Linked DNA regions of Variovorax paradoxus B4. The protein of the gene in region 1 interacts with the protein of each later gene in a pairwise test. Links are inferred from orthologs where the notes say so. Each region holds a gene or a part of one and is shown on either strand. Other genes may lie near its edges.

What was found.
Region 2: the proteins of recR (region 1) and recO interact in binary tests that used the Escherichia coli proteins (3 or more experiments, as listed by UniProt). The link is inferred for Variovorax paradoxus B4 from one-to-one orthologs.

Annotation. Positions count from the first base shown.
Region 1 is NC_022247.1:2,623,953-2,639,183, reverse strand. The notes cover bases 6,695-9,595. They hold recR (recombination mediator RecR), read right to left. Parts: upstream 8,490-9,595; coding sequence 7,899-8,489; downstream 6,695-7,898. Other genes in these bases: dnaX (DNA polymerase III subunit gamma/tau), read right to left, coding at 8,928-9,595; VAPA_RS12155 (YbaB/EbfC family nucleoid-associated protein), read right to left, coding at 8,497-8,829; VAPA_RS12165 (MAPEG family protein), read right to left, coding at 7,458-7,850; VAPA_RS12170 (ABC transporter substrate-binding protein), read right to left, coding at 6,695-7,286. In the rest of the region: molybdopterin molybdotransferase MoeA, read left to right, coding at 1-812; rnhA (ribonuclease HI), read right to left, coding at 846-1,295; VAPA_RS12195 (class I SAM-dependent methyltransferase), read right to left, coding at 1,332-2,087; gloB (hydroxyacylglutathione hydrolase), read left to right, coding at 2,107-2,886; VAPA_RS12185 (transglycosylase SLT domain-containing protein), read left to right, coding at 2,883-4,490; VAPA_RS12180 (ABC transporter permease), read right to left, coding at 4,532-5,365; VAPA_RS12175 (ABC transporter ATP-binding protein), read right to left, coding at 5,362-6,177; more of VAPA_RS12170, read right to left, coding at 6,252-6,694; more of dnaX, read right to left, coding at 9,596-10,784; VAPA_RS12145 (class I SAM-dependent methyltransferase), read right to left, coding at 11,121-11,999; VAPA_RS12140 (winged helix-turn-helix transcriptional regulator), read left to right, coding at 12,109-12,798; VAPA_RS12135 (TIGR03862 family flavoprotein), read right to left, coding at 12,867-14,105; VAPA_RS12130 (UvrD-helicase domain-containing protein), read right to left, coding at 14,102-15,231. UniProt on the Escherichia coli protein: May play a role in DNA repair. It seems to be involved in an RecBC-independent recombinational process of DNA repair. It may act with RecF and RecO.
Region 2 is NC_022247.1:1,619,941-1,635,088, reverse strand. What follows is about bases 1-2,818. They hold recO (DNA repair protein RecO), read right to left. Parts: upstream 1,888-2,818; coding sequence 1,114-1,887; downstream 1-1,113. Other genes in these bases: era (GTPase Era), read right to left, coding at 1,889-2,818; VAPA_RS07400 (pyridoxine 5'-phosphate synthase), read right to left, coding at 353-1,117; acpS (holo-ACP synthase), read right to left, coding at 1-339. Also shown: more of era, read right to left, coding at 2,819-2,854; rnc (ribonuclease III), read right to left, coding at 2,862-3,548; VAPA_RS07380 (DUF4845 domain-containing protein), read right to left, coding at 3,566-3,934; lepB (signal peptidase I), read right to left, coding at 3,966-4,931; lepA (translation elongation factor 4), read right to left, coding at 4,940-6,751; VAPA_RS07365 (DegQ family serine endoprotease), read right to left, coding at 7,273-8,763; VAPA_RS07360 (MucB/RseB C-terminal domain-containing protein), read right to left, coding at 8,866-9,936; VAPA_RS07355 (sigma-E factor negative regulatory protein), read right to left, coding at 9,957-10,622; RNA polymerase sigma factor RpoE, read right to left, coding at 10,640-11,314; VAPA_RS07345 (hypothetical protein), read right to left, coding at 11,324-11,806; fabF (beta-ketoacyl-ACP synthase II), read right to left, coding at 11,820-13,064; acpP (acyl carrier protein), read right to left, coding at 13,164-13,403; 3-oxoacyl-ACP reductase FabG, read right to left, coding at 13,502-14,245; fabD (ACP S-malonyltransferase), read right to left, coding at 14,273-15,148. UniProt on the Escherichia coli protein: Involved in DNA repair and RecF pathway recombination.

The DNA.
Region 1 (15,231 bases):
CCTTGCGCCGCGGCGAGCGCCTGTCGCCCGCCGCGCTGGGCATGGTCGCCAGCCTGGGACTGCCGTCGGTGCCCGCGCTGAGGCGGCTGCGCGTGGCCTATTTTTCGACCGGCGACGAGATCCTGAGCCTTGGCGAGCCGCCGCGCGAAGGCGCGGTGTACGACAGCAACCGCTACACGGTGTTCGGCCTGCTCACGCGGCTGGGCTGCGAAGTGGTCGACCTGGGCCTGGTGCGCGACGACCCGGCCACGCTCGCCGCCACGCTGCAGCAGGCCGCGAGCCAGGCCGACGCCATCATCACCAGCGGCGGTGTGAGCGTCGGCGCCGCCGACCATACGCGCGCCGTGATGCAGCAGCTCGGCGACATGGCTTTCTGGCGTGTGGCCATGCGCCCCGGCCGGCCGATGGCCGTCGGGCTCGTTCCCCGCAGCCAGCAGGCCCCGCCGCAGCCAGGCTCGGCGGTGCTCTTCGGCCTGCCCGGCAATCCGGTGGCCGTCATGGTCACCTTTCTTGCCTTCGTGCGGCCTGCCCTGCTGCGCATGATGGGATGCCACGAAATTGCCGCGGCGCCGCCGCCCCTGCTGCGCGCGCGCGCCGCGAGCGCCATCCGCAAGAAGCCCGGGCGCACCGAATACCAGCGCGGCTTCGTGCGGGCGGTGGCCGGTGCGCTGCCCGAGGTTCGCATTGCCGGCAACCAGGGCTCCGGCGTGCTGAGCTCGATGGTCGAGGCCAACGGGCTCGTGGTGCTGCACCACGACCAAGGCAACGTGGCCGCGGGCGACGAAGTCGACGTGATGATGCTGGAGGCCTGACCCGCCCCCAGGGCTGCGCGCACTTCCAGCGGCTCAGATCCGGCCCAGGGCCTTGTCCACGCCTTTGTTGGCGAGCATGTCGGCGCGTTCGTTGCCGATGTCGCCCGAGTGGCCCTTGACCCAGCGCCATTCGATCAGGTGGCCTCCCTCGGCCACCAGCTTGTCGAGTTTCTGCCAGAGTTCGACGTTCTTGACCGGCTGCTTGGTCGAGGTGCGCCAGCCCTTGGCCTTCCAGCCGCGGATCCATTCGGTGATGCCCATGCGCACGTACTGGCTGTCGAGGTAGAGGATGACCTTGCAGGGCCGCTTGAGCGCGGCCAGGCCCTCGATGACGGCGGTGAGCTCCATCCGGTTGTTGGTGGTGTTGAGTTCGCCACCGAACAGTTCCTTTTCGGTGGCGCCCGACTTGAGCCACGCGCCCCAGCCGCCGGGGCCGGGATTGCCTTTGCACGCACCATCGGTATAGATCACGACTTCGTTCAAAACGCTCTTTTCCTTCTTCTTTCAATATTTCAATGCTCAATCGGCGCGGTCGGCCTTGGCCTTGTGCATCTTGCCCGCGATGGGTACCGGCGCGGTGGCGCGCGCCGCTGCGCGACGCCAATCGGCGCTGAGCAGGCGCATGCCACGCACCCGCTTGACTGCCACCAGGAAATACACCGCACCGAAGATGGGCCACCAGCGTTCGCCGGCGGTGTCCATCCAGCGGCAGCGTTCGAGCCAGGCCTCGCTGCGCACCGCGGGCCGGTAGATGCCAAAACGCCCCGACTCCACCTCGAAACTCAGGAGCCGCAGCCAGTCACGCATGCGCCAGTAGCCGATGAACTCGCCGCCCTCGGGCAGGAAGAGGTCGCCGAAGCCGAGCCTGCGGTACAGGTGCGCGCGGCGCTGCCGCATGCCCCAGAGGCTGGCCGGATTGAGCCCGCAGATCACCACCCGGCCCTCGGGCACCAGCACCCGCTCCACTTCGCGCAAGGCCGCATGGGGGTCCTGGCTCAGCTCCAGCGCGTGCGGCAGCACCACCAGGTCGAGGCTGTTGGCGGCAAACGGCAACGCCGCAAAATCGGTGAACAGCGCAGCCCTGCCCGACCGCTGGTCGGGGTCGGGCAAGGCCAGCCAGCGGTGCGGCATGCGGTTGGTGCGCAGGCCCTCGACTCCGGCGGCGCCGAGCTGCAGCGCGTGGTAGCCGAAAACATCCGCCACGGCCTCGTCGAACTGGGCCTGCTCCCACGCGAGCAGGTAGCGGCCGGGGGGGGTCGCGAACCAATCCTGCAAACCTATAATTTGACCGCTCATGACCCTCGTTCCGCTGCCCGCCTTCGCTGACAACTACATCTGGATGCTGCAGGACGGGTCCAACGCGATCGTGGTGGACCCGGGCGACGCTCAACCGGTGTTCGACGCCTTGACGCGCGACAAGCTGCAGCTCGCCGCGATTCTAGTCACGCACCATCACCCCGATCACACCGGCGGCGTTGCCGCGCTCCATGCGGCAACCGGCGCACCGGTCTTCGGCCCGGCGCGCGAGCGCATTCCGCAGCCCTTCACCCCCCTGTCGCACGGCGACAGCGCCGAGGTGCTCGGACTGCGCTTCGCGGTCATCGACGTGCCGGGCCACACGGCCGGCCACATCGCCTACTTCCTGCCCGCAAGCGCGGGCCAGCCGCCCCTGCTTTTTTGCGGCGACACGCTGTTCTCCGGCGGGTGCGGCCGGCTGTTCGAAGGCACGCCGGCGCAAATGCTGGCTTCGCTCGATGCGCTCGCCGCGCTGCCGGGCGACACCCGCGTATGTTGTGCGCACGAATACACACTTGCTAACCTGCGTTTCGCCCAAGCGGTGGAACCCGGCAATGCCAATCTGACTCAGTACACCGCGCACTGCGAAAGCCTGCGCGCGCAAGGGCAACCCACGCTGCCCTCGCAACTGGCCACCGAACGCCGGATCAACCCCTTTCTTCGCAGCCGCGAAGCCACCGTCCTTAGAGCGGTGCGCGACCACGCCGAGCTTTCCGCCGATGCGGCCGAAGCCGACGTGTTTGCCGCGCTGCGCCAATGGAAAAACGACTTCCGATGAAACTTATCGCTGCTGTCTGCCTTGCAGGCTCACTGTTGCTCGCGGGCTGCGCGGGCACCACCAGCCCGTCTTCCTCCACCACCCCCGCGCAGTCCACCGCCGGCGGCACCGGCACCAAGGCCTCCGGCAGCGCGGCGCCGGTCTACCCGGGCGGGCCGCTCACCCCCATCACCAGCAGCGAAGCCCATTCGCAGAGCGTCGTCACGCTGGCGCCGCCCGCCGACATGTGGGACCGCATCCGCCGCGGCTTCAAGATGCCGAACCTCGAGAGCGACCTGGTGCGCGACCGCGAGCAGTGGTATGCCAGCCGGCCCGACTACATCCAGCGCATGACCGAGCGCTCGAACAAGTACATCTTCCACATCGTCGAGGAGCTCGAGCGGCGCAACATGCCGACCGAACTCGCGCTGCTGCCGTATATCGAGAGCGCGTTCAACCCGCAGGCCATTTCCAGCGCGCGCGCCGCGGGCATGTGGCAGTTCATGCCGGCCACCGGCACCGACTTCGACCTGAAGCAGAACATCTTCCGCGACGACAGGCGCGACGTGCTGGCGTCGACGCGCGCCGCGCTGGACTACCTGCAAAAGCTCTACGGCATGTTCGGCGACTGGCAGCTCGCCCTGGCCGCCTACAACTGGGGCGAAGGCAGCGTGAGCCGCGCGATCGCCAAGAACCAGCGCCTGGGCCTGCCCACCACCTACAGCGATCTTTCCATGCCGGCCGAAACGCGGCTCTACGTCCCCAAGCTGCAAGCGGTGAAGAACATCGTGGCCAATCCGCAGTCGTTCAACACCGAGCTGCCGCTGATTGCGAACCACCCGTACTTTCAGACCGTGACGCTGACGCGCGACCTCGACGTCGAACTGGCCGCCAAGCTGGCCGACATCCGGCTCGAAGACTTCCGCGCCCTCAACCCGGCCGCGCACAAGCCGGTGCTGCTTGCCGCCGGCACACCGCAGATCCTGCTGCCCTGGGACAACGCAGCCGTGTTCCAGCGCAACTTCGATGCGTACTCGCAAGGCCAGTACGCCAGCTGGACGGCATGGGTCGTTCCCAGCACGATGACGGTGGCCGACGCCGCCCAGCGGTCGGGCATGAGCGAGGCCGACCTGCGCGCGCTCAACAGCATCCCGCCGCGCATGCTCATCAAGGCCGGCTCGACGCTCATCGTGCCGCGCGGCGCCCGCGTCAAGGAGGACGTGACGGCGCTGGTGGCGGACAGCGGCCATCTGAGCTTCCAGCCCGAAATCGTCAATCGACGCACCACCGTCAAGGCGGGGCGCAACGACAGCGTGGCCAGCATCGCGCGCCGCTACAAGCTCAAGCCCGACAGCGTGGCCGAGTGGAACGACGTCAAGCTCAATCACGCGTTCAAGCGCGGCTACAGCGTGGTGGTGTACCTGCCGGTTCGCGCTGCGCCCGAAGCCCGTGTCGGCTCGGGTGCGGGATCGGCTCGCGGCCGAGCCGCCGTCGCCTCCAAGCGCGGCGGCAGCCCGGTGAAGGCGGTTGCTGCACGCGGCAGCAACGTGGTGAAGTCGCCGGCAGGCAAGCAGGTCGTGCGCGAGAAGCGCGGCGGCACGCCGTCGAAGAAGAAGAAACGCTGAAGCCGACGTGACGGGGCCGAAAGCCCGAACGCACCGCAGCGCTAGAGTTTTTCGGTCTCCCCGCTGCGCGGCTGCCACTTCATCAGCCGTTTCTCTATCAGGCCGACAAGGCCGTCGAGCAAGAGCGCGAAGGCCGTCAGCACCACGATGCCGGCAAAGACGGTGTTGACGTCGAAGGTGCCTTCGGCCTGGAGGATCAGGTAGCCCACGCCGCGCGCCGAGCCCAGGTACTCGCCGACCACCGCACCGACGAAGGCGAGGCCCACCGACGTGTGCAGGCTCGAGAACACCCAGCTCGTCGCGCTTGGCAGGTAGACCGTGCGAAGCAGCTGCCGCTGGTTGGCGCCGAGCATCTTCGCGTTGGCCAGCACCACCGGGCTCACCTCGCGCACGCCCTGGTAAACGTTGAAGAAGACGATGAAGAACACCAGCGTGACGGCCAGCGCCACCTTGCTCCAGATGCCCAGGCCGAACCACAGCGCGAAGATCGGCGCCAGGATCACGCGCGGCATCGAGTTGGCGGCCTTGATGTAGGGGTCGAGAATCAGGCTCGCCGTGGGCGCCAGCGCCAGCCAGAGCCCGCAGGCCAGGCCCAGCACGGTGCCGATGCCGAAGGCCAGCACTGTCTCGAGCAACGTGGTGCCGAGGTGCCGATAGATGTCGGCATTGCCTTTCAGGCCCTCCGGGAACAGCAGGTTCGGCGGCACCTCGAACGGCAGGAACCAGCTCCAGATGCGTCCCGCCACCTGGATCGGCTCGCCAAGAAAAAAGGCGATCTGCTGGTTGCGCGACGCCAGGTGCCAGCCCACCAGGATGATCGCGAGCAGCACCAGTTGCCAGAAGCGCGCATTGCGTTCGTTCAGGCGCGGCATCATGCGGCCTTCCTCAGCTGCTGCGCATAGCCCTTGAGCACTTCGTCGCGCAGCACCTCCCAGATCTGGGTATGCAGCTCGACGAAGCGTGGCTGCGTGCGCACCTCGGCCACATCGCGTGGACGCGCCAGGTCGATGGCGAACTCGCCGATCGGATGCGTGGCCGGGCCGGCCGACAGCACGACCACGCGGTCGCTCATCGCAATCGCTTCGTCGAGATCGTGCGTGATGAAAAGCACCGCCTTCTTCTTTGCGCTCCAGAGTTCGAGCACCTCGTTTTCCATCAGCTGCCGCGTCTGGATGTCGAGCGCGCTGAAGGGTTCGTCCATGAGGATGATGTCGGGGTCGAGCACCAGCGTCTGCGCCAGCGCCACGCGCTTGCGCATGCCGCCCGAGAGCTGGTGCGGATAGCGGTCACCGAAACCGGAAAGGCCCACGCGCGAAAGCCAGGCCTCGGCCTGTTCGCGTGCATCGGCGTCAGGCACGCCGCGGTACTGCAGCCCCACCATCACGTTGTCGATGGCGCTGCGCCACGGCATCAGCGCTTCGGTCTGGAACATGTAGCCCGCGCGTGCGTTCACGCCCGCCAGTGTCTGGCCGAAGACCTTGATGGTGCCCGACGAAGGCGCGAGCAAGCCGGCGCCCACGTTCAGCAAGGTCGATTTGCCGCAACCCGTGGGGCCCACCACCGAGACGAACTCCCCTGCCCTCACGCGCAGCGTGGTGTCGGCCACCGCGGTGTAGCGCTGGCCCGGGTCGTCCTTCGAATGGAAGGTGCAGCTGATGGAGAGAAGTTCGAGTGCGTAGTCGGACATGTCTGGCAGGATTTCTGGCAACGGCCGCCACAAGAAAAAACCCGGCCGAGGCCGGGTCGCGGGGACGTTCGGAGTCAGGCTTTGAACCTGTCTTTCGCGCGCCTAGCAAAATCGTTGGTGTAGGTTTTCATGAGATCAATCTTGTCGGCCTTCACGGCCGTGTCGAAGCTCGAGATAGCGGTGAGCGCCGTCTTCGGACCGTCGGCCGGCACGAGGCCGTCGGTGGCGATCGATTCGCGCACCTTGTCGAAAGACGCAAGGTACAGCGCACGGTCGCCGAGCAGGTAGGTTTCGGGCACCGTCTTGATGATGTCGCCGGGCCCGGCCGTCTGCAGCCACTTGAGGCCGTGGACGATGGCATTGGCCAGCGCCTGGCAGGTGTTGGGGTTCTTCTGGATGAAGTCGACCGGCGCGTAGAGGCAGGCTGCGGGCATCGGTCCGCCAAACACCTGCTGCGTACCCTTGAGCGTGCGCGTGTCGCTGATGATCTTCACGTCGCCCTTCTGCTCGAGCATGGTCATGACGGGGTCGGTGTTGCTGATGGCGTCGATCTGGCCCGAGCGCAGCGCCGTGAGCGCGCCGGCCGCCACGCCCACGCCGATGTAGCTCACGTCGCTGGCCTTGAGGCCGCCGCGCGACAGCACGAGATTGGCCACCATGTTGGTCGAGGAGCCCGGCGCCGAGACACCGATCTTCTTGCCCTTGAGATCCGGAATGCCCGTGTAGCCCGCCATGTTCTTGGTCGACACACCCACCGCGATCTGCGGCGCGCGGCCCTGGAGCACGAAGGCCTGGAAGAACTGGTTCTTGGCCTGCAGGTTGATGGTGTGCTCGTAGGCACCGGAGCACACGTCCGCCGATCCGCCCACCACGGCCTGCAGCGCGCGTGCGCCGCCTGCGAAATCGGAGATCTCGACGTCGAGGCCTTCGGCCTTGAAATAACCGAGCTGTTCGGAAATGGTGAGCGGCAAATAGTAGAACGCCGCCTTGCCCCCCACCGCGATGGAAATCTTCGTCTTCTCGAGCTTGGCTTGCGCAAAGACCCGCGGCAACGCAATCGTTGCGGCAGCGACTGCGGAGACTGTCATGAGGGTTCTGCGGTGGAGCATGGAGCAATCCTGCGGGGCTCTTGATTCTGGTGAACTGAATCGAGCTTAGGGGTGCGCCCCTGTTGCCTGCATCGGGGTCATCCCGTGCGGGTTTCCACGTAAGCATGATGGCCTCCACGAGGCCTGTGTCGAACGGCCTGTTGCGCAGCGCCGCAGCGGCTGTTTGCGCTCTTATCGCGCGAGAAAAAGGATCGCGATATTGACCAGGAAACCGAGCGCCCAGACCGCGCTGCGCACGGAGCCGACGCCCTTGATGTAGACCGCGAGATAGATCACACGCAATACGACATAGGCCGCCGCCAGCATGTCGAGCCGCGCCTGATTGGCGCCGAGCTGATGCGCAATGATCACCGCGCCGATGAAGAACGGGAGGCCTTCGAAGCTGTTGGCTTGCGCGCTGTTGGCGCGCGCGCGCCAGCCGCTCTGCTTTGCGGCCCAGTCGCGCGGTTGCATGTTGTCGCGCGGGCCGAAACTGCCGGCCTTGGCGATCCATGCCGCGAGATACGGCAGGCCGCATGCGATGAACACGCACCAGTAGGCGACGGTGAGCAGGCAAAAAGTCATTTCGGGTTGTCTCCATCCGGCAGAGCGGCAGCAGCGGCCGCTGCTGCGCTATCGGCGGTCCACCAGGGCATGCGCGATGGTGCCGAGATCCACGTATTCGAGTTCGCTGCCGGCGGGCACGCCGCGCGCAAGGCGCGTCACGTTGAGGCCGCGCTGCCTGAGCGCTTCGCCGATCACGTGCGCGGTGGCTTCGCCCTCTGCCGTGAAGTTGGTGGCCAGGATGACTTCGCTCACGGTGCCGTCCAGGGCCCGGTCGAAGAGCTTCTGCAGGCCGATGTCCTTGGGCCCGATGCCGTCGAGCGGACTGAGCTTGCCCATCAGCACGAAGTAGTAGCCGCGGAAAACCCCGGTGCGCTCGAGCGCCGCCTGGTCGGCAGGCGTTTCGACCACGCAGAGCTTGCCTGCGTCACGGCGCGTGTCGAGGCACACGCTGCAGACCGGCGCTTCGGTGAAAGTGTTGCAGCGCTCGCAATGCCGCACGTTGCCGGCCGCCTGCTGCAAGGCGCGCGCGAGCAGCTGCGCGCCCTCGCGGTCGTGCTGCAGCAAATGGAACGCCATGCGCGAGGCCGACTTGACGCCGACACCGGGCAGGCGGCGCAAGGCATCGACCAACGCGTCGAGCGAACTGGCGTCGGCCATCAATGGCTCAGAACGGCAGCTTCATGCCGGGCGGGAGGCCCGGCATGCCGGCAGTGAGCTTGCCCATCTTCTGTTCGCTGGTTTCCTCGGCCTTGCGCACCGCGGCATTGAAGGCAGCGGCCACGAGGTCTTCGAGCATGTCCTTGTCGTCGGCCAGCAGGCTCGGGTCGATGGTGATGCGCTTCACGTCGTGCTTGCAGGTCATCACGACCTTGACCAGGCCTGCGCCCGACTCGCCTTCGACCTCGATGGTGGCCAGTTCTTCCTGGGCCTTCTTGAGGTTGTCCTGCATCGCCTGCGCCTGCTTCATGAGGCCGGCCAGTTGTCCTTTGTTGAACATCGTTGGTCCTGATTGGTTGGAAATGGGGGAAGGATAAGAGAGATGGCGGTCGATGCCGAATGCCGCAAGAGCCGGCACGGGTTTTCAGTGGCGTTCCGTCAGGCCGGCTTCAGTGTTCCAGGCACGATCTTCGCATCGAATTCCCGCATCAGCATCTGCACTTCGGGATCGCTGCGAATGGCCTCCTCAGCCAGGCGCTGGCGCTCGTCGGCAGCCTGCTTGTTGCGGCGCGCGGGGCTGTCGACCACGCCGCCGATTTCAATGGCGAGCTTCACGCCATGGCCCAGCGCGGCCAATGCATCGGTGAGCTTTTCGCGGGCAGAAGGCTGGTTGAGCAATTCGCGTTCCACGCGAAGTATCCACTGGTCGACATCGCGCGCCACCAGCTGCGACTGGAGCGCAAGTTCGCGCGCCAGGGCGTTGATGCTCTCGGCCGCGATCATCTGCGTGACCGTGGCGTGCCAGAAGTCGCCGTCCTCGCTGGGCGGAATGGGTGGCGCCGGACCGCGCTGCTCGTCGGATCGCGGCGCGTCCCGCTGGCTCGGCGGCGGCTGGACGCGCATGGGAACGGCAAGCACCCTGGGCGCCTCGGCAGCCGCCGAGGGCCCGGCCGCGGCAGAAGGCCTGGGCCCACCCGGCCGCACGGGCTCGCTGACCACGGCCAGACGCTGGCCTGCCGGCGCCGGGGTGGGTTGAGGCACCGGTGCGGCGACCGAAACCGAAGCCGGCGATGCGGGGATCTCCGTCGTGCCCCGGGCCGGCGCTGCGGCCACCGGGACCGAAACCGCCCTGGAGGCTTCATTCAGAGTTTTTTTTTCCGTGGAGGCCGGGGAGGCGGCCGCGTTGGAAGGCTTGAAGGCCAAAAGCCGCAACAGCACCATGGTCAGCGCGGCGTACTCATCGGGCGCCAGGCCCAGTTCGCCACGCCCGTGCAGGCACAGACTGTAGAGCAGGTGGGTTTCATCGGCAGGCATCAGCGACGCGAGGCGCGCCGTATCGGCCGCGTCGGGGTCGGTGGCGGAATCGGCCGACTCCACCCGCGAGGGCACCGCCTGCAGCACGGCCATGGCCTGCAGCACCGCCGTCATTTCTTCCAGCGTGGAAGCGGCCGACATGCCGTCGCGCCGCAGCGCCTCGGAGGTGTCGACCACCGTCTTGCCGTCGCCCTGCGCCAGCGCCTCTATCAGCTTGAACACATGGCCGCGGTCCACGCTGCCGAGCATCTGGCGCACGCCGGTTTCGAGCAGTTCGCCGTTGCCGAACGCAATGGCCTGGTCGGTGAGCGAGAGGGCGTCGCGCATCGAGCCGCGCGCCGCGCGCGCCAGCAAGCGCAGCGCCTGCGGTTCGGCCGGTACCTGTTCGGTCTGCAGCACGCTCGTGAGGTGCTCCAGCACCGTCTCGGGCGCCATCGGCCGCAGGTTGAACTGCAGGCAGCGCGACAGCACCGTGACCGGCACCTTCTGCGGATCGGTGGTGGCGAGAACGAACTTGAGGTATTCCGGCGGCTCTTCGAGCGTCTTCAGCATCGCGTTGAACGCGGTGTTGGTGAGCATGTGCACTTCGTCGATCATGAAGACCTTGAAGCGCCCCTGCACCGGCTTGTAGACCGCCTGCTCGAGCAGAGACTGCACCTCGTCCACGCCGCGGTTCGATGCCGCGTCCAGCTCGGTGTAGTCGACGAAGCGGCCCGAATCGATGTCCTTGCAGGCCTGGCACACCCCGCACGGCGTGGCAGTGATACCGCCCTGCCCGTCCGGGCCCTGGCAGTTGAGCGACTTGGCCAGAATGCGGGAGACGGTGGTCTTGCCCACGCCCCGCGTTCCGGTGAAAAGATAGGCGTGATGCAGGCGCTGCGTGGTCAGTGCGTTCTCGAGCGCCTGCACCACGTGCCCCTGACCGACCATCTCACCGAAGGTTTTCGGACGGAACTTGCGAGCGAGCACGAGATAAGACATTGCGGGCATTCTAAAAGGCGCGGCACCGGTCCTCGGCCCCACCCCGCAATCAAAAAAAGCCCTGTCTTTTTGCGGGATATCGCGGAACCGGCATTGCCGGGCCGCTGGTATCGCCCCCAGCAGGGGGGTGGGCGAAGCGACACGAAGTGCGCGCAGCCTGGGGGGTTACAATGCGGGCTGACGGGCCTCCCTGCATGGTGAAGTGGCCAACCGGGTCAGGTGGGGAACCAAGCAGCCCTAACTGCGTAGTCAGTGCCAGGGGTAAGGCTCGTCAACCTAACATCGAAAAGCCGTGAGTTCTCAAGAACTCACGCGCCAAAAATAGGGTCGCGAGCCTCACTTGCTTCCGGCACCGACCAGCATCTCGCATGGCCCGACGAAGCCTTCGCTGCTTTCGAACTGCCGCAGCGCCTCTTCGATCGCATCCCAGGTGCTCGCGCGCTCGGCCTCGTCAAGCCGGACCATCATCTGGTGCAGCGCTCCGAAGGACTCGCGTTCGAAGCGCACGCATTCGGCTGCGCTCGCCAGCCGCACCGGCGACGGCACCCGGCGCACCTCGATGTCACGCAAGCCGGCCTTGGCAAACGCGGCCTCGAGCGCGCCCTCGGCACCGAGCGAAAAGGGCCCGGGCTGGCCCGGCAGCGGCGCGGGAAGCTGGGCGCGTTCGCGGATGATCCTTACGGGGATCGAGAAAAAGGCATTGCGCTCGGGGGTCGAGTAGACGACCGCCGACACCCGCCCGCCCGGACGCAAGGCCCGCCGCATGCCGGCGAGCGCGCGCTGCTGGTCGGGAAAGTAGATCAGGCCCACGCGGCTGATTGCCGCGTCGAAGCTTTCGGCGGGCAGCGTGTCGAGCGCCTCGCCGTCGAGTTCAAGGGTCTCGAGGTTCGACAGCCCGACGGCCCTGGCATCCGCAGCAGCGCGCTCGAGCAGGGCCGGCGCGATGTCGGTCGCGAGCACGCGGCCGCTGGCGCCTGCGCGCCGCGCTGCACCGATCGACTGCTCGCCCGCGCCGGCTGCGACGTCGAGTACCCGGGAGCCTGGTCCGATGTGCGCCAGCTCGAACATCGTCTCCGTCGCATCGCCCAGCCAGCGGCCGAGAAACGGTCCCCAGCGATGCCAGGCCTCGGCGGCAGCCTGCCACTGCGCGCGGGTGGTGGTCTTGAAGGCGACGGCGTCGAATGCCGGCGCTGCTGTGGCTGTGGCTGTGGTCATGGTGTGTCTCCATCGAGTGAGGGGACGCCAAGGATGGCAGCGCGGCTACGGGTCCGCCAGTCCAGAATCTGTACTGGCCTCAATCCGCTCCAGGGACTAAATTGGCGCCATGATCGACTACGGCCAGTTCTGTACCGTGGCGCGCGGCGCCGAGGTGCTTTGCGAGCGCTGGACCCCCCTGGTGGTGCGCGAACTGTTGTGCGGCAGCACGCGCTTCAACGACATCCGGCGCGGCGTGCCGCGCATGTCGGGCTCGCTGCTGACGCAGCGCCTGCGCAAGCTCGAGGAAGCAGGTGTCGTCAAGCGGATACGGGGCGACGGCAGCACGGCCCAGTACCACCTGACCGCAGCAGGTGAAGAATTGCGCCCGATCGTGATGGCACTGGGCCACTGGGGTGCGCGCTGGATCGGCAGCCGCCTCAAGCGCGACCAGCTGGATGCCGGCTTCCTGATGTGGGACATCCGCCGTTTCATGCGGGTCGACGAGTGCCCGCTCGGGCGCTGCATCGTGATCCACTTCCGCTTCACCGATGCGCCTGAAGGCGAGCGGCGCTGGTGGCTGGTGGTCGACCATGGCAGCGCCGACCTCTGCCGCGACAATCCCGGCGAGGAGCCAACGCTGATTGTCGAATCGAACATGCTGACCCTGACGGAGATCTGGACCGGCGACCTCGATGCCGAGGCCGCGCTGCGCGAGCGGCGCCTGCGCGTCATCGGCGCGGCATCCGATATCCAGAACCTCTGGCGCTGGATGGGACGCAGCGCTTTCGCCGATGCCCGAACCGCAGCGCGGCTCTGAGGCATTCCCCGCCGCAGACACGCGAAACGGGCATTGCCTCGGCAGAACATCGAACGCCGCGGGGTCCCTCAGAGGCCCAGCTGCTTGATCGCGCCGCGCGCCGCGGCCGCCCCACTGGCCATCGACGCCGTCAGCAGGTAGCCGCCGGTCGGCGCCTCCCAATCGAGCATTTCCCCCGCAACGAACACGCCCGGCACCGCGCTCGCCATGAGCCGTTCGTCGAGCGCCTCGAAGCGCACACCGCCTGCGGTGCTGATGGCTTCGTCGACAGGCCGGGTTGCGACCAGCCGCAGCGGCACGGCCTTGATCGTCGCTGCCAACTGCGCGGGTTCTTGCATCGCTTCGCGGCTCAGCGTCTCGTGCAGCACGCCGGCCTTGATGCCTTCCAGCCCGAGCCGGCTCTTCAGGTGGCTGCTGAGCGACCGGGCGCCGCGCGGATGCTTGACGGCGGCCAGCACCTGCTCGGCGCTGCGGTCGGGCAGCAGATCGAGCAGCAGCGTCGCGCTGCCATGCGCGGCGATCTCGTCGCGCAGCAATGCCGAAGCGGCATAGATCAGGCTGCCCTCGATGCCGGTGGCGGTTGCAACGAATTCGCCCTTGCGCGCAAAGCGGCGCCCCTGGCTGTCGGTGAACGAAATCGCGACCGACTTGAACGGCTGGCCCGCAAAACGGCTCGCGAAATGCTCGCTCCACCCTGCCCCGTCGAAGCCGCAGTTGGCAGGCAGCAGCGGCGCGACATCGATACCGCACTCTTGCAGCCACGGCGCCCATGCGCCATCGGAGCCCAGCCGCGCCCAACTCGCCCCCCCCAATGCGAGCACCGCCGCATCGGCCTTCACGATGGCCTCGCCCGTCGGAGTGGCGAACCGCAACGAGGCGGCGCCGGGTGATGCGTTGCCAAGCCAGCGGTGGCGCATATGAAACTGCACGCCTGCCGCACGCAGCCGGTGCAGCCAGGCGCGCAGCAGCGGCGCGGCTTTCATGTCGGTCGGAAACACGCGGCCCGAAGTGCCCACGAAGGTCTCGATGCCGAGGCCCGCCGCCCATTCGCGCACCTGCTGCGGACCGAAGCGGGCGAGCATCGGTTCGAGCTGCGCACGGCGCTCGCCAAACCGGGTCATGAACACATCGAAGGGCTCCGAGTGCGTGAGGTTCAGCCCGCCGCGGCCGGCCAGCAGGAACTTGCGGCCCACCGAGGGCATGGCGTCGTAAACGTACACCTGCACGCCGGACGCACTCAGGACTTCAGCCGCCATGAGGCCGGCCGGTCCGCCGCCGATCACGGCGACGGTATGGGAAAGAGTCATTCGAGATTTACCAGTTCGCCCTGCCCGGTCAGGAACGCGACGCGCACCGAGGCACCGGGATAGGCATGTTGCACCGCCGCGCGGTAGCGCTGCATCTGTGCGATCAATTCCGCGTCCCGTTCGGGACGCGCAGCGGATTTGTAGTCGAGGATCCACCAGGCACCGCTGGCGCGCTCGCGCACCAGCCGGTCGATGCGCAGCGTCTCGCCTTCATGGACCAGCGTCACTTCGTTGCCGTGCCAGTCGATCATGCGCTCATCCCACGCCCATGCGCCGGCCCCCGCGCGAATGCGCTCGGCCAGCACGGCCGCGCCGCGCGCCTGTTGCGCGTCGAGCATGAACTCACGGGCCGCGGCGCGCACATGCGCGGGCGGCAGCGCCTCGCCCGGCAGGGCCCATTCGAGCAGCCGGTGCATCGCCTGGCCGAAGGCTGCAGCCCGCGCGTCGACGGTAGCGCCAGCAGCTTTCCTGATGGCTGGTGATTCCTTGGCCGCAGGTGCGAGGACGGGCATCTTCTTCATCGAGAAACTGCCGGCCCCGGTCTCCACCGGCAGCGCGAGCAGCGGCTCATCGGCTTCGACAGGCTCGCACATCGATTCGAGCCGCGACCACCAGCTGCCCTCGTTGGCCCGGGCCGGCTGCACCGACGACAGCACGAGGCGCTCGCGCGCCCGCGTGGTCGCGACGTAGAGGCCGTTGAGCTCCTCGCGATGGCGCGCGCGCTGCTCTTCCTCGAGCAGCGTAGCCGCACAGCCCGGCGGGGTCTTCTCGCTTGCCAGGAACACGAAGCGGGTGGGCGCGCTGTCGCTGCCTTTCCATTCGACCAGCACGCCCATGGTCTGGGCTCGCGGCGGTGGTGCGTCGCAGTCGAGCATGAGCACGGTGTCTGCCTCGAGGCCCTTGGCGCCGTGCACGGTCAGGAGCTGCACCGCATCGGGCACGGCGACGGATGGCGCCCTGACGCCGCCCGCACGCAGCGCGCGCACCAGCGCATAGGGCGTGACAAAGCGCGCACCCTCGATGTCGAGCGAGGCCGCCAGCAGCCCGCGCAGATTGGCCAGCGCGCTCTGGCGCATGGCGGAGGGCATGGCGGCGCCGAACCTGGCCAGCACATCGCCGTCGTGGA
Region 2 (15,148 bases), 1.0 Mb from region 1 along the record:
GGTGACATGGGCCGTGAGGCCCCTGGCCTCGAACCACGCCTTGAGCTCGCCGTGCAGCACGATGACGGGCTTGCCGCTGCGCAGGTTGGCGATCTCGCACAGGCGCCAGCTCATCGGCATGCGCATGCCAAGGCCGATGGCCTTGCTGAAGGCCTCCTTGGCGGAAAAGCGCGTGGCGAGATAGCTCAGGCCGCGCTTGGGCCAGCGCTCGCTGCGGACCTTCCAGACCGCGAATTCGGCGTCGCTGAGCACCCTGTGGGCAAAGCGCTCGCCCTGGCGCTCGAACGTTGCGGCGATGCGCCTCAGGTCACAGATGTCGGTACCGATGCCGTAGATCATGCCGCTCCAGCGTTCACTGCGCCTCCTGGATGCAGCGCAGGTATTCCTTCGTGGTGGCGGCGTAGCCGAGTTCGAGCGCATCCGCGATGAAGGCATGCCCGATGGAAACCTCCTGGACGCCGCGCACCGCACGCAGGAACGCCGTGAGGTTGTCGCGGCTCAGGTCATGGCCCGCATTGAGGCCGAGGCCCGCAGCCTGCGCCGCGCGTGCCGACTCGACATAGCGCGCGAGCACGGCCTGCTCGTTCGGCGTGCCGCGCGATGCGGCATAGCCTTCGGTATACAGCTCGACGCGATCGGCCCCCACCGCCTTGGCCGCGGCCATCATCCCGGGGATGGGGTCCATGAAGAGGCTCACGCGCACGCCCAGGGCCTGGGCCTCGGCGATCAAGGGGCGCAGCCGGTCGGCGTCCTCGGGAAAGCTCCAGCCATGGTCGCTGGTCGCCTGGGTTTCGCTGTCGGGCACGAAGGTGGCCTGGTGCGGCTTCAGCGCGCGCACGAAGTCCATCAGGTTGTGGAAGGGGTTGCCTTCGATGTTGAACTCGATCGCCGGCCAATCCCTGGCCAGCAGCGCGGCCAGGTCGCTCACGTCGTGCGCGCGGATGTGGCGCTCGTCGGGCCGCGGATGCACGGTGATCCCCTGCGCTCCGGCGGCAAGACAGGCGTTGGCGGCGGTGAGCACGCTCGGAATGCCGAGAGCGCGCGTATTGCGCACCAGGGCCACCTTGTTGAGGTTGACCGACAGCGAGGTGGTAGCGGAATGGCCGGGAGTGCTCATAGGGCTTGCAAATCTCTCATCATCTGCCGCGTGCGCAGCGTGGACACACCGCAATGGTAGTTGAGCAGGGCGCGCAGCTGGTTTCTGAGGGCGCTGTTGCTGCCGGCATTCATGGTGGCGATCTCGCGCAGCGTGGCCGTGAAGGGTGCGCGGTCGTCGAGCACGCCCTGCAGCGACTGCCAGTCGGCACCGGCCAGCGCCGCCTCGTCCTCGCCCGCCAGCCGCAGGCCGGCTTCCGGCACCAGGGTGTAGCGGGCATCGGCCACGAGCGGCTCGAGCGTGAGGGTCTGCGCGTCGAGCGACGGCAACAGGCCCACTTCGCGCAACAGCAGCAGCTCGAAGGCGCGCAGCGCGGCCGCCTGGGTGGCGGCCTGCGCCCCGGCGTGGTCGCCGGCCAGCACCTGCACCACGCCCGCATAGGCATCGAACAGCGCCTCGTGGGCGTCGTCCCGCGCCAGCAGGCGCAGCAGCAGTTCGTTGATGTAGTAGCCCGAGAGCAGCGCCTCGCCGGTCGGCATGACATGGCCGCCCATCCACTCGGCGCCCTTGAGCGTACGGATCTCGGCGTCGCCGCCGTAGTTGAGCTGCAGCGGCTGCAGCGGCAGCAGCACCGGCCTGAAATTGGAACTCGGCCGCTTCGCCCCCTTGGCCACGAGCGCGATGCGCCCGTGGTGGCGGGTGAAGACCTCGAGGATCAGGCTCGACTCGCTCCAGTCGTAGCGATGGAGCACGTACGCCGGCTCATGCGAAACGCGGTGGGCAGTTGCCACTTCATTCGTAGCCGAACGAGCGCACGCGGGCTTCGTCGTCGGCCCAGCCGGACCGCACCTTGACCCACAGTTCGAGGAAGACCTTGGCGTCGGCCAGCTTTTCGAGCTCGACCCGGGTTTCCATGCCGATGCGCTTGATGCGCTCGCCCTTGTCGCCGATCACCATGGCCTTGTGGCCGTCGCGCTCCACCACGATGGTGGCCGCGATGCGCAGCAGGCGCTTCTGGCCCTTTTTCTGGGGCGGCTCTTCCTCGAACTTGTCGATGATCACGGTCGAGGTGTAGGGCAGTTCGTCGCCGGTCAGGCGGAACAGCTTCTCGCGCACCAACTCGCCCGCGAGGAACTTCTCGCTGCGGTCGGTGAGCTCGTCCTCGGCATAGAACCAGGGCTGTTCGGGCAGGTATTTCTCGCAGATGCCGAACAGGCGCTCGACATCCTTGGCATTCTTGGCCGACATCGGCACGAACTCGGCGAAGGGGTGCTTCGCCTGCATGGTCTGCAGCCAGGGCGCGATGTCGCCACGGCGGTGCACGTTGTCGAGCTTGTTGGCCAGCAGCACGGTCGGGATGCCCTTGCCGAGCAGCTTGAGCACCCGCTCGTCGGCCGGCGTGAAGCTGCCCGCCTCGACCACGAAAAGAATCAGGTCCACGTCGCCGACCGCGCCCTGCACGGTCTTGTTGAGCGACTTGTTGAGCGCGTTGGCATGCAGGGTCTGGAAACCCGGCGTGTCGACGAACACGAACTGCGTGGCGCCCAGCGTGCGCATGCCCGTGATGCGGTGCCGCGTGGTCTGCGCCTTGCGCGAGGTGATGCTGATCTTCTGGCCCACCAGCGCATTGAGCAGCGTCGACTTGCCCACGTTGGGCTTGCCGACGATGGCGATCAGGCCGCAGTGCTGAGGGCCGCTTGCGCCCGTATCGCCCGCCGGGCCCTGGGAGTCTGCTGCTGAATTGATAGCGTCGTTCATTCTGATTTCACGCGGCCCCGCGTGCCTTGAGCCGGATCAACATGGCCGCCGCGGCAGCCTGCTCGCCGGCACGTCGCGAACCACCGATGCCGCGTTCGCGCAGGCCCAGCTCCGGCACCTCGCACTCGACGTCGAAGGTCTGCTTGTGCGCTGCGCCGAGCGTGGCCGCCACGCGGTACACCGGCAGCTTCATTTTGTGACCCTGCAGCCATTCCTGCAATTCGGTCTTCGGATCCTTGGCCGCCGCGTCCATGCGCGGATTGATTTCGACCGACTCGTAGAGCCGCCGCACCAGCGCCTCGGCGGCCGAAAAGCCGGCATCGAGGTAGACCGCGCCGATCAGCGCTTCGAGCGCGTCGGCCAGGATCGAAGGCCGGTTGGGCCCGCCGGAGCGCGCCTCGCCTTCGCCGAGCCGCAGCAATGGCGACAGCTGCAGTTCCAGCGCCAGGCGGTGCAGGGTGTCCTGCTTGACCAGGTTGGCCCGCACACGCGACAGATCGCCCTCGGGCAGGGCCGAGAGTCGGGTGTAGAGCAGGTGCGATACCGCGAGATTGAGCACCGAATCGCCGAGGAACTCGAGGCGCTCGTTGTGGTCGGCCGAAAAACTGCGGTGCGTGAGCGCGAGCTGGAGCAGCCGCGCATCGGAGAACGAATGCTTGAGGCGCTCCTGCAGCGCCGTGAGGCCGCCGTCCACCTTGCGTGTCGCCGCGTTCAGCGGGTTTGGCCCTTGTACTTGAGCACCAGGTAGGCCGGTCCGAACAAGGGAATCTCGCGCTCGTAGGAATACGACACGACCACCTTGTCGCCGACCTTCTTGATGTCGAGGTCCTTGCCCGAGACCGACTGGAAGTCGTCGATGGCCTGGGCCCGATCGAAGATGGCGCGCACTTCGGGCACGGTGGTGCCTTCCTTGGCCTTGTTGGCGGCCTTGTCGATGGCCTGCCATTCGATCAGCGTCGGGATGACCTGCGCGACGACGACGCCGACGCAACCCAGCACCACGGCGACAAACACCAGACCGATGAACGAGATGCCGCGCTGATGCGCGGCCCTGCTGCGGATGGACCGATTTGTTCTCATGCCCTCTTACCCCTCGAACAATGCTGACTGCTTATTGGAATGGACCGATGCGACCCAGGTCGCCGAAGTTCATCCAGACGAAGAACGCCCTGCCCACGATGTTCTTGTCCGGAACGAAGCCCCAGAAACGGGAGTCCGCCGAATTATCGCGGTTGTCGCCCATCATGAAGTAGTTGCCGGCCGGCACCTTGCACACCACGCCTTCGACGGAGTAGCGGCAGTTCTCGCGGTACGGAAAGTCGGTGGCGCCCTGGACGAAGGCCGGACCGGCATCGTCGTTGAGCAGCCGGTGCTGCTTGCCGCCGAGGTCTTCGGTGAACTGCCTGAGCAGCCGCATCGACTCGCTGTCGAGGTAGTCGGGCATCGGGTTCTTGGAGACCGGCTGCCCGTTGACGGTGAGCTTCTTGTTCAGGTAGGCCACTTCGTCGCCCGGGATGCCGACCACGCGCTTGATGTAGTCCATGCTCGGCTTGGGCGGATAGCGGAACACCACCACGTCGCCGCGCGCGAGCGGCGTGCCGTCGGTGATCTTGGTGTTGATGACCGGCAGGCGCAGGCCATAGGTGAACTTGTTCACCAGGATCAGGTCGCCGGTGAGCAGCGTCGGCATCATCGAACCCGACGGGATCTTGAAGGGCTCGTACAGGAACGAGCGCAGCAGGAACACCACCAGGATCACCGGGAACAGCCCGGCCGTCCAGTCGAGCCACCACGGCTGCATCAGCAGGCGCTCGCTGGCCTTGGCGTCGACGGTATCGACCTGCGTGATGCCCTGGCCGGCCAGGCGCTCGTTGCGCTCGCTCAGCGAGGCTTCGAGCGCGGCGGCGGCGCGCTCGCGCCGGGGCAGGAAGTAGAAGCGCTCGGCCAGCCAGTACAGGCCGGTGACCACCGTGGCCAGGAACAGCAAGAGCGCGAAATTGCCCTCGATGGCGCCGAAGTACCAGGCACCGACATAGCCGGCGAAGGCCGCGAGGACCAGGGAAGTGATGAATGCCATTTTTGAGATCAGTCTTCGACTTGCAGAATCGCGAGGAAGGCCTCTTGCGGGACCTCGACGGAGCCGATCTGCTTCATTCTTTTCTTGCCCGCTTTCTGCTTCTCGAGCAGTTTCTTCTTGCGGGTGATGTCGCCGCCGTAGCACTTGGCAAGAACGTTCTTGCGCAGCGCCTTGATTGTCTCACGCGCAATGATGTTGACCCCGATGGCGGCCTGGATCGCCACGTCGAACATCTGGCGCGAAATGATCTCACGCATCTTCGACACCACCGCCCGGCCGCGGTACTGCGACTGGCTGCGGTGCACGATGATCGACAGCGCATCGACCTTCTCGCCGTTCAGCAGGATGTCGACCTTGACCACGTCGGACGCGCGATATTCCTTGAACTCGTAGTCCATCGAGGCGTAGCCGCGGCTGACCGACTTCAGCTTGTCGAAGAAGTCGAGCACGATCTCGCCGAGCGGCATCTCGTAGGTCAGCATGACCTGGCGGCCGTGGTAGGCCATGTTCATCTGCACGCCGCGCTTCTGGTTGGCCAGCGTCATGACGGCGCCGACGTATTCCTGCGGCATGTAAAGGTGCACGGTGACGATCGGCTCGCGGATCTCGCTCATCTTGCCGACGTCGGGCATCTTGGACGGGTTCTCGACCATGATGACTTCGCCGTCGTTGCGCACCACCTGGTAGACCACGCTCGGCGCGGTCGTGATCAGGTCCTGGTCGAACTCGCGCTCCAGGCGCTCCTGCACGATTTCCATGTGCAGCAGGCCAAGGAAGCCGCAGCGGAAGCCGAAGCCCAGCGCCTGGCTCACCTCGGGCTCGTAGCGCAGCGACGAATCGTTGAGCTTGAGCTTTTCCAGCGCGTCGCGCAGCGAGTCGTACTCGCTGGCCTCGGTCGGATAGAGGCCGGCAAACACCTGCGGCTGGATTTCCTTGAAGCCCGGCAGCGCCTCGGTGGCGGTGGCGGCCGCGCCGCCCGTGCCCGGCTTGATCAGCGTCACCGTGTCGCCGACCTTGGCGGCCTGCAGTTCCTTGATGCCCGCGATGATGTAGCCCACCTCGCCGGCCTCGAGCGAAGGGCGCGGTTCGTTGGCCGGCGTGAAGACGCCGATGTTGTCGGCGTTGTACATGGCGCCGGACGCCATCATCTTGATGCGCTCGCCCTTCACCAGCCGGCCGTCCACCACGCGCACCAGCATGACGACGCCGACGTAGGGGTCGAACCAGCTGTCGACGATCATGGCGCGCAGCGGGCCGTCGGGATTGCCGCGCGGCGCCGGCATCTTGTGGACGATGGCTTCGAGAATCTCGTCGATGCCGAGGCCGGTCTTGGCGGAACACGGAATCGCATCGGTCGCGTCGATGCCGATCACATCTTCGATTTCGCTGCGTGCGTTGTCGGGGTCCGCGTTGGGCAGATCCATCTTGTTGAGCACCGGCACCACTTCGACGCCGAGGTCGAGCGCGGTGTAGCAGTTGGCCACCGTCTGCGCTTCGACGCCTTGCGATGCATCGACGACGAGCAGCGCGCCTTCGCACGCCGACAGCGAGCGGCTCACTTCATATGAGAAGTCGACGTGGCCCGGCGTGTCGATCAGATTGAGGTTGTAGACCTGCCCATCGAGGGCTTTGTAGTGCAGCGCGGCGGTCTGCGCCTTGATGGTTATCCCACGCTCTTTTTCGATGTCCATCGAGTCGAGCACCTGCGCTTCCATCTCGCGTTCCGCAAGGCCGCCGCAACGCTGGATCAAGCGGTCTGCGAGCGTCGACTTGCCGTGATCGATGTGCGCAATGATCGAAAAATTTCTGATGTGATTCATCAACGGGAACGCTTAAGTACTTGAATTGGCTCGTGCGCAGAGTGCGACAGGCAAGAAAAAAGGGCGCGTCTTCTGGAGACGCGCCCTGAACCAACAAGCAATGGCAACTGCAGTAGTTGGAACTTCATTGTAGGCAAAAAGGGAGGCACGTACATCCGGGGACAGGGTCAAAACGGGTCGTTGCAGGTCCACAACATCAAAGATATAAACAGCTTATCCACAAGATCGGTGGAGCACTCCATGAACAACTTGTGGGCGATCTGTGGAGCGCCGGTGGACTGCTGTCTGACATCTCGCATGGTGGAGGAAAGCTCTCCCCTTATGCGCGGACTCGCCGCCCAATGGGCTCTATTCTACCGAAAATCGTCCTAAGCCTCTTTATAAGTTAGTGAACACAAACAAAACTGACCTGCTTTCGGCGCCGAATTTTTTTTGAAACCGGGCGCTCCAGCGTCGCAAAGACCTCAAAAAAAGGCCCCAAACCCGAGTGACGGGTGGGGCCACTTGACGGAAAGGCCAGATCAGCGTGCGGGTCGAATCAGGGCGTACTGGGCCCATTCGCCGCGGCGGAACAGCACGCTCAGGGGCTTGCCCTTGTCGGCCTTGGCGACCGCGGACTCGAATTCCTTGACGCTCGAGACCTCGATGTTGCCGACGGCAAGGATCACGTCTCCTTCGCGCAGACCGGCCCTCGCGGCGGCATCGCTTGCCGCCTCGATGCGCACGCCGCCACGCATCTTGAGTTCCTTCTTCTGGGCTTCGGTCAGGTCGCTGACCACCAGGCCGAGCGCCTTGCCGGCCGCCGACGGCTTGGCCTGCGACTCCTCGCGCTCGGGCTGGCGCTTGCCGGACGGCTTGGCTTCCGCATCGCCCTCGGCGACGGTGACCGAGAGCTCGCGCGTACTGCCGTTGCGGAACACCGTCAGCGTGTTCTTGGCACCGGGCTTGGTGCTGGCCACCGAGCGCGACAGGTCGCTGGGCGTCTCGATGGCCTTGTCGCCGTACTTGGTGATGATGTCGCCCTCGCGCACGCCGGCCTTGTCGGCCGCCGAGCCCGGCACCACGCTGCTCACGAGCGCACCGCGCGCCTTGCCGAGCCCGATGGATTCGGCCACGTCCTTCGAGACCGAGCCGATGGTCACGCCGATCAGCCCGCGCGATACGCGGCCGGTGGCGCGCAGCTGGTCGCTGACGCGGATCGCCTCGTCGATCGGGATCGAGAACGAGATGCCCATGTAGCCGCCCGAGCGCGAATAGATCTGGCTGTTGATGCCCACCACCTCGCCGCGCAGGTTGATCAGCGGTCCGCCCGAGTTGCCGGGGTTGATTGCCACGTCGGTCTGGATCAGGGGCACCAGGTCACCGGTGTCGCGCTGCTTTGCGCTCACGATGCCGGCGGTCACGGTGTTCTCGAGGCCGAAGGGCGAACCGATGGCCATGACCCATTCGCCAACGCGCAGCTTCGAGATGTCGCCGACCTTCACCACCGGCAGGCTCGTCGCCTCGATCTTGACCACGGCGACGTCGCTGCGCTTGTCGGCACCGATCAGCTTGGCCTTGAACTCGCGCTTGTCGGTCAGCGTGACGAGGATTTCGGACGCGTCCTCGATCACGTGGGCATTGGTCATGACATAGCCGTCGGCGGACAGGATGAAACCCGAGCCCACGCCGCGCGGACGCTCTTCCTCCTGCGGCTGCTGCGGCCGGTTCGGGCGCGGGCCCGGACGCGGGTTGCCGGGCAGCGGCTGCCCGAAGAAGCGCCGGAAGAACTCCTGCATCTCCTCGTCCATTTCGCCGCTGCCGCCGCTGGAGGCCACTTTCTCGACGGTACGGATCCCGACCACGGCCGGCCCCACCTGCTCCACGAGATCGGCGAAATCGGGCAATCCGCGCGCCTGCGGCGTCTGTGCAATGGCCGGCGCCGCCGGCAGGAAACCCATGGCTGCCGAACAGGCCATGCCGAATGCGAAGAGATAGGAACGAAGCGTGTGTCCCTCGACTTTGAACATCATCGGTTTTCTTTCAAAAGAACAGAGCGGCCAAAAGAAGAGCTATGAGTCCGTGATGCGGACTTGGTTCAGCGCCATCTGCGGCGCATGCGCAGCGGGTCGACGTCAACGCGTGCGCGCGAGGCTTTGAGCGAACGCATTGAGCGTCTGCTGCGGCACCTCGCCCACAGCGGTCAGCCACCAGTCGCTCGCCGGCTCGGGCAATCGCCGACGAATGGCGTTGGTTGCCCCGATCGTCAGCACCCCATCCCGGGGCGCACGCTTTTCATCGTAACGCTCGATGAAAAGCGACACCGAGGCCAGGCCATCGGAGAAGGTCCACTGCACGGTGCGGTCCTGCCCCGCCTTGTCGTCGCTGCCGGCCGGACGCCGGTAGAAGCTGCGCGGCTTGAAGCCGGCCACGGGAGCCTTGAGCACCCAGCCTTCGTCCTGCGCGCTGGTGCGCTCGAGCTCCAGCTTCTCGACGCGGTAGCCGCTGGTGTTGGTCATCATCTGCGCGAGCGCCTGCGCCTTGACCGGTGCGTCGAGCTGCAATTCGGAAAACGCCGACTGCTCCACCACGCGGGATTCGGCGTCCACGGTCTGCAGCTTCACCACGAGGCCGGAGCGGCGCTCGCTCCAGATGCGATAGCCGAAGCGCAGCCCATCGTGCGGCACCAGCTGCACCACGTCGGCATCGAAGCCTGCCACGCGGTCCTTGCCGATGGCCCGCACGTCGTAGAAATCGCCGATCGACGAATCGGGCTTGTCGGGCAGATTGGGGAACAGGTCGAGGTTCTCGCGCTTCTCGACCTTCACGACCTTCGCCTCGGGCAGGAAGGTCATCACATGATGGTTGCGCCTGAAGGTGGAGCGCGGCGGCCCCGACAGGGCCTCGATGCGCTCGATCTGCAGATCGCCGTCGCGCACATGCCAGATGCGTGCGCTCGAGAGGTCGCCGCCCGCGGCCGAAACCACGAAGGTGCCGACGTAATTGCGCTGCCGGGCTCCCGTATGCATGCGCTGCAGCCACTCGACGACGCTCATCGAAGGCGGTGCATCGCCGGCCTGCGCCGAAGCCGTGCCCTTGGCGTTCGCGGAACCCGGCCGGGTCTGCGCGGCCGCGATCTGCGCAAGACAAAAAGCAGCGAGCACCAGTGCGAACGCGCGTGCGGAGATCGGCATCTGAACGGTCATTGGAGAGAGACAGGCGCGGATCAGCGCGCAGGACCTTCGAAGGTCGCGTTGCGCAGGAAGCCCGAGGGCATTTGCGACGCGCCACCGGCTTGCTGGTGCGCTTCGAGCAACTGGTCGAGCCGCGGATCACGCAGCATGACTTGCGGACTGCCGTTGCCGACCACCACGCGGGTTGGCGTGAGCGCGGCCGTGGGCGGAAGCTGGCTGTTGGAGGCTGCGGCGGCCAGCACCGAATTGGCCGCCGGCTGCTGCTGGGCTGCGATCTGGGCACCCGGCGACGACACGCCAGCGCCGTTTCCGACCAGGGTCCAGCTGATGGCGGCGACCGCCACCAGCGACGCGGCGCCGGCCACCAGCTTCCAGCGGAAGACCGGCTCGTTGGCTGCGTCGGCCCTGTGCCGCGCCGTCAGCACCGCAGGGGCCGCGGCCGGCACCTGCGCCGGCGCCGCGACGACGGGCTCCGCGGCCAGGCGCTGCTGAAACCGGGCCAGGAATGCACTGCCATCGCTGCTGGGCGAATGGGCGCCCGATCGCAGGATGTCGCCCACCAGGTGATAGGCCCGCCAGGCCCCGCGCGCGTCTTCTTCCGCGCAGACGGTGTCGATGGCCCGCGCGAAGTCCTCGCCATGCAAATGACCATCCGCCAGTGCGGATACCTGTTCACGAACCGTCATCGTCTGATTCATTTCATTCACCTGCTTACCTACCAACGCTTGCCGGACTGGTTGTCCAGCAGCGGTTTGACCCTGGCCGAAATGGCCTCACGCGCCCGGAAAATACGCGAGCGCACCGTGCCGATAGGGCAATCCATGACCTCGGCGATCTCTTCGTAACTCATGCCCTCGATCTCGCGCAGGGTGACCGCCTGGCGCAATTCGGGCGGCAACGCTTCCATGGCCGCCTCGACCACCTGGGCGATCTCGTTTGCTGCCAAGACTGATTCGGGGGTTTCGTCGCTGATTGGTTCGTTTCCAGGGCGGTAAGTTTCATCGTCCTCGTCAGAAGACGGCCGCAGGGCGCTTTCGGAGATGGTCGGGTCGCGCTTCATGTCGACCAGCGCCTTCTTGGCGGTGTTGACCGCAATCCGGTAGAGCCAGGTGTAGAACTGGGCATCGCCGCGGAACTGGTGGAGCGCGCGATAGGCCCGGATGAAGGTTTCCTGGGCGATGTCTTCGACCAGGTCGACGTCGCGCACCATGCGCCCGATCAGGCGCTCGATCCGGCGCTGGTACTTGATGACCAGCAGCTCGAAGGCCTTCTGGTCACCCGCGACCGTGCGCTGGACCAGCTGGAAGTCGACCTCGCCCGGGCGCGGCGCCTCGGCGGACACATCGGGCAAGCCGGAGTCCGGTGGCACTGGCGGCGGAGAAGTTGTCATCGGGGAGGTTCAGGGCGCATCGGCAGGCGCGGTTGCCCGCCACGGCTCGCCCGCAGGCGATGCGGACGGGGCGCGCGAATATACCGCACGGCGCACATCGCGCCAGCGCTCCGGCATGGTGCGCTGTTCGAGCCATATCCATCGTCCGGCACGGCCCGGCTGGGTCAACCGGACCAGCAGCAGCGATTGCAGGTCGAACGCCACGGCGGCGCGCGCCGCGTGAACGGACCGGCCGGGGTCGGCGCCCGTCAAGGTCCAGCACAGGCCGTCGAAGTGCAGCATGGCGGCACCGTCGCTTCGCAGCCCGAGCCCGGCCGCAATGCCTGAAAACAGGACGCTCAGAACCAGCAGCAGCTGGCGCCAGCCAACGCTATCGATCAGATAGCACGAGAGGCCCGCGCAGCAGGCACCCAAGGCCCACGTGGCAACCAAGATCCGGGTCGCGCCGCGCGAGCGCCCCACCGGATAGGTCACCGACGGTGCGCTGTACATGGAAGAGCAAGATTCAAACGCGCTTGAACACCAGCGTGCCGTTGGTGCCACCGAAGCCGAAGTTGTTCTTGACCGCGACATCGATCTTGAGATCGCGCGCCACGTTGGCGCAATAGTCGAGGTCGCACTCCGGATCCTGGTTGAAGATATTGATGGTCGGCGGACTCTTCTGGTGATGCAGCGCCAGCACCGTGAACACCGATTCGATGCCGCCGGCACCGCCCAGCAAGTGGCCGGTCATCGACTTGGTCGAGTTCACGACGAGCTTCTTCGCATGGTCGCCGAAGGTGTTCTTGATCGCGTTGGTCTCGTTCAGGTCGCCCAGCGGCGTCGAGGTGCCGTGCGCGTTGAGGTACTGCACCTCGTCGGCGTTGATGCCTGCGTTGGCGAGCGCCATCGACATCGAGCGGCGCGGGCCGTCGACGTTGGGTGCCGTCATGTGGTACGCGTCGGCACTCATGCCGAAGCCCGAGACCTCGGCGTAGATCTTGGCGCCGCGCGCCTTGGCATGCTCGTACTCCTCGAGCACGACCACGCCGGCACCTTCGCCGAGCACGAAGCCGTCGCGATCCTTGTCCCACGGACGGGACGCGGTGCGCGGATCGTCGTTGCGCGTCGAGAGTGCACGCGCCGCCGCAAAGCCGCCGATGCCCAGCGGCGAGACGGTCGACTCGGCACCGCCCGCGACCATCACGTCGGCGTCGCCGTACTCGATCATGCGGGCCGACAGGCCGATCGCATGCAAGCCGGTGGTGCAGGCCGTGACGACGGCGATGTTCGGACCCTGGAAGCCGTACTTGATCGAGACGTGGCCCGAGATCATGTTGATGATCGAGGCGGGCACGAAGAACGGCGACACGCGGCGTGGGCCGCGATTCACGAGTTCCGCATGCGTTTCCTCGATCATGGGCAGTCCGCCGATGCCCGAGCCGATGTTGCAGCCGATGCGCGTCGCCTCCTCGGGCGACAGCGCATCGCCGGTCTTGAGACCGCTGTCCTGGACCGCCTGCATGGCGGCGGCCATTCCGAGGTGGATGAAGCGGTCCATGTGGCGCGCTTCCTTCTCGGAGATGTACTGCGTGATGTCGAAGCCCTTCACCTCGCCCGCAAACTTGCAGGCGAAGGCGCTGGCGTCGAACGATTTAATGGTGTCGATGCCCGAATTGCCGGCCAACAGGTTGGACCAGGATTCGGCCACCGTGTTTCCGACAGGAGCGATGCAACCGAGTCCGGTCACGACGACGCGGCGTTTGGTCATGCCGGCAAACCTTTCTGGAAGCGCTGAAGACTGCTGTCGGCGCGTACGGGGCTGAAGAAGAAAAGCGCCGCCGGCCGAAACAGTTCCAACTTGGCCCGATCAGGCCTTTTGATTCTTGGTGGCGTAGTCGACGGCGTTTTGCACCGTGGTGATCTTCTCGGCGTCTTCGTCGGGAATCTCGATGCCGAATTCGTCTTCGAGTGCCATCACCAGTTCGACCGTGTCGAGCGAGTCTGCACCGAGGTCGGCCACGAAGGCCTTCTCGTTCGTTACTTGGGACTCTTCCACGCCGAGCTGCTCGGCGATGATTTTCTTGACACGTGCTTCGATATCGCTCATTTGGTTCCCTCTGAGGGTTGTAGGTAACAGTGGATTTTAGCCGGGCGCATTGTGGCATTTGCCGTGCGCCCGGTACGGGAAAAGATTGCGCCTTGCGGCTACATGTGCATGCCGCCGTTGACGTGCAGTTCCTGCCCCGTCACGTAGGACGCCTGGGGCGACGCGAGGTAGGCCACCGCGTGTGCGATATCGGCCGGCTTGCCCAGATGGCCCAGCGGAATCTGCTGCAGCAGCGCCTGCTGCTGTGCCTCGGGCAGGCTGGCCGTCATGTCGGTTTCGATGAAGCCCGGCGCCACGCAGTTGACCGTGATGTTGCGGCTGCCCAGCTCGCGCGCCAGTGCGCGGGTCATGCCTGCCACGCCGGCCTTGGCCGCCGCGTAGTTGGCCTGGCCCGCATTGCCGGAGGCGCCCACCACGCTGGTGATGCTGATGATGCGGCCGTAGCGCTGCTTCATCATCGGGCGGATCACCGCGCGCGAGAGGCGGAATACGGCCTTGAGATTGGTGTCGAGCACCGCGTCCCAATCGTCGTCCTTCATGCGCATGGCCAGCGTGTCGCGCGTGATGCCGGCGTTGTTGACCAGCACGTGGATCGCGCCGTAGGCCTGCACGATTTCGTCGATCAGCGCCTCGACGGCGACGGCGTCGTTCACATCGAGCGCACGGCCGCGGCCGTCGAAGGCGCTGAGCGCCGAAGTGATCTTCGCGGCGCTGTCCTCGGTGGTGCCGGTGCCGACCACCTTGAGGCCGCGCTGCGCCAGCTCGAGCGCAATCGCTGCGCCGATGCCGCGCGATGCGCCGGTGACCAGGGCGACTTGCCCTTCGAATTTGGGAATGCTCATAAAAGAAGTGTCCGGGGCCTGCGCCGTTCAGCCGGCGAGCGATTGTCGGGTGTCCGCGAGCGTCGCCGGGTCGTACACCGACGCGGCTTCCAGCTCGGGGGCGATGCGCTTGACCATGCCGGCCAGCACCTTGCCCGGCCCGCACTCGATGATGGAGGCTACGCCGCGCAGTTTCAAGGCCTGCACGCTCTCGACCCAGCGAACCGGGCCGGCGGCCTGGCGCACGAGGGCGTCGCGGATGCGCGCGGGATCGGTCTCGACGGCCACGTCGATGTTGTTCAGCACCGGTATCTGCGGCGCAGCGAGCGTGAGGGTGGCGAGCTTTTCGCGCAGTGCCTCGGCTGCAGGCTTCATCAGGCTCGAATGGAACGGCGCCGACACCGGCAACAGCAGCGCGCGCTTGGCACCACCGGCCTTGAGCAGCTCGCAGGCCTTGTCGACGGCCGCCTTGCTGCCCGCGATCACGGTCTGCATCGGATCGTTGAAATTCACCGCCTCGACGATCTCGGCGCTGCCCGCACCGAAGGACGCCGTGGCTTCCGCGCAGCCGGCCACCACCTTGCCGGAGTCCATTCCCAGCACCGCCGCCATGGCACCGACGCCGACCGGCACTGCCTGCTGCATGGCCTGCGCCCGAAAGCGCACCAGCGGCGCAGCCTGCGCGAGCGTCAGCACGCCCGACGCAACCAGCGCCGAATATTCACCCAGCGAATGCCCCGCCACCACCGAAGGGGTGGCCCCGCCTTCGGCCAGCCAGGCGCGCCAGGCGGCAACGCCGGCCACCAGCATCACCGGCTGGGTGTTGGTGGTCAGCGCCAGCTCTTCCTTCGGGCCGTTCCTGATCAGCCCGCCGATGTCTTCGCCCAGCGCCTCGGAGGCTTCGCGCAGGGTTTCGGCCACGGC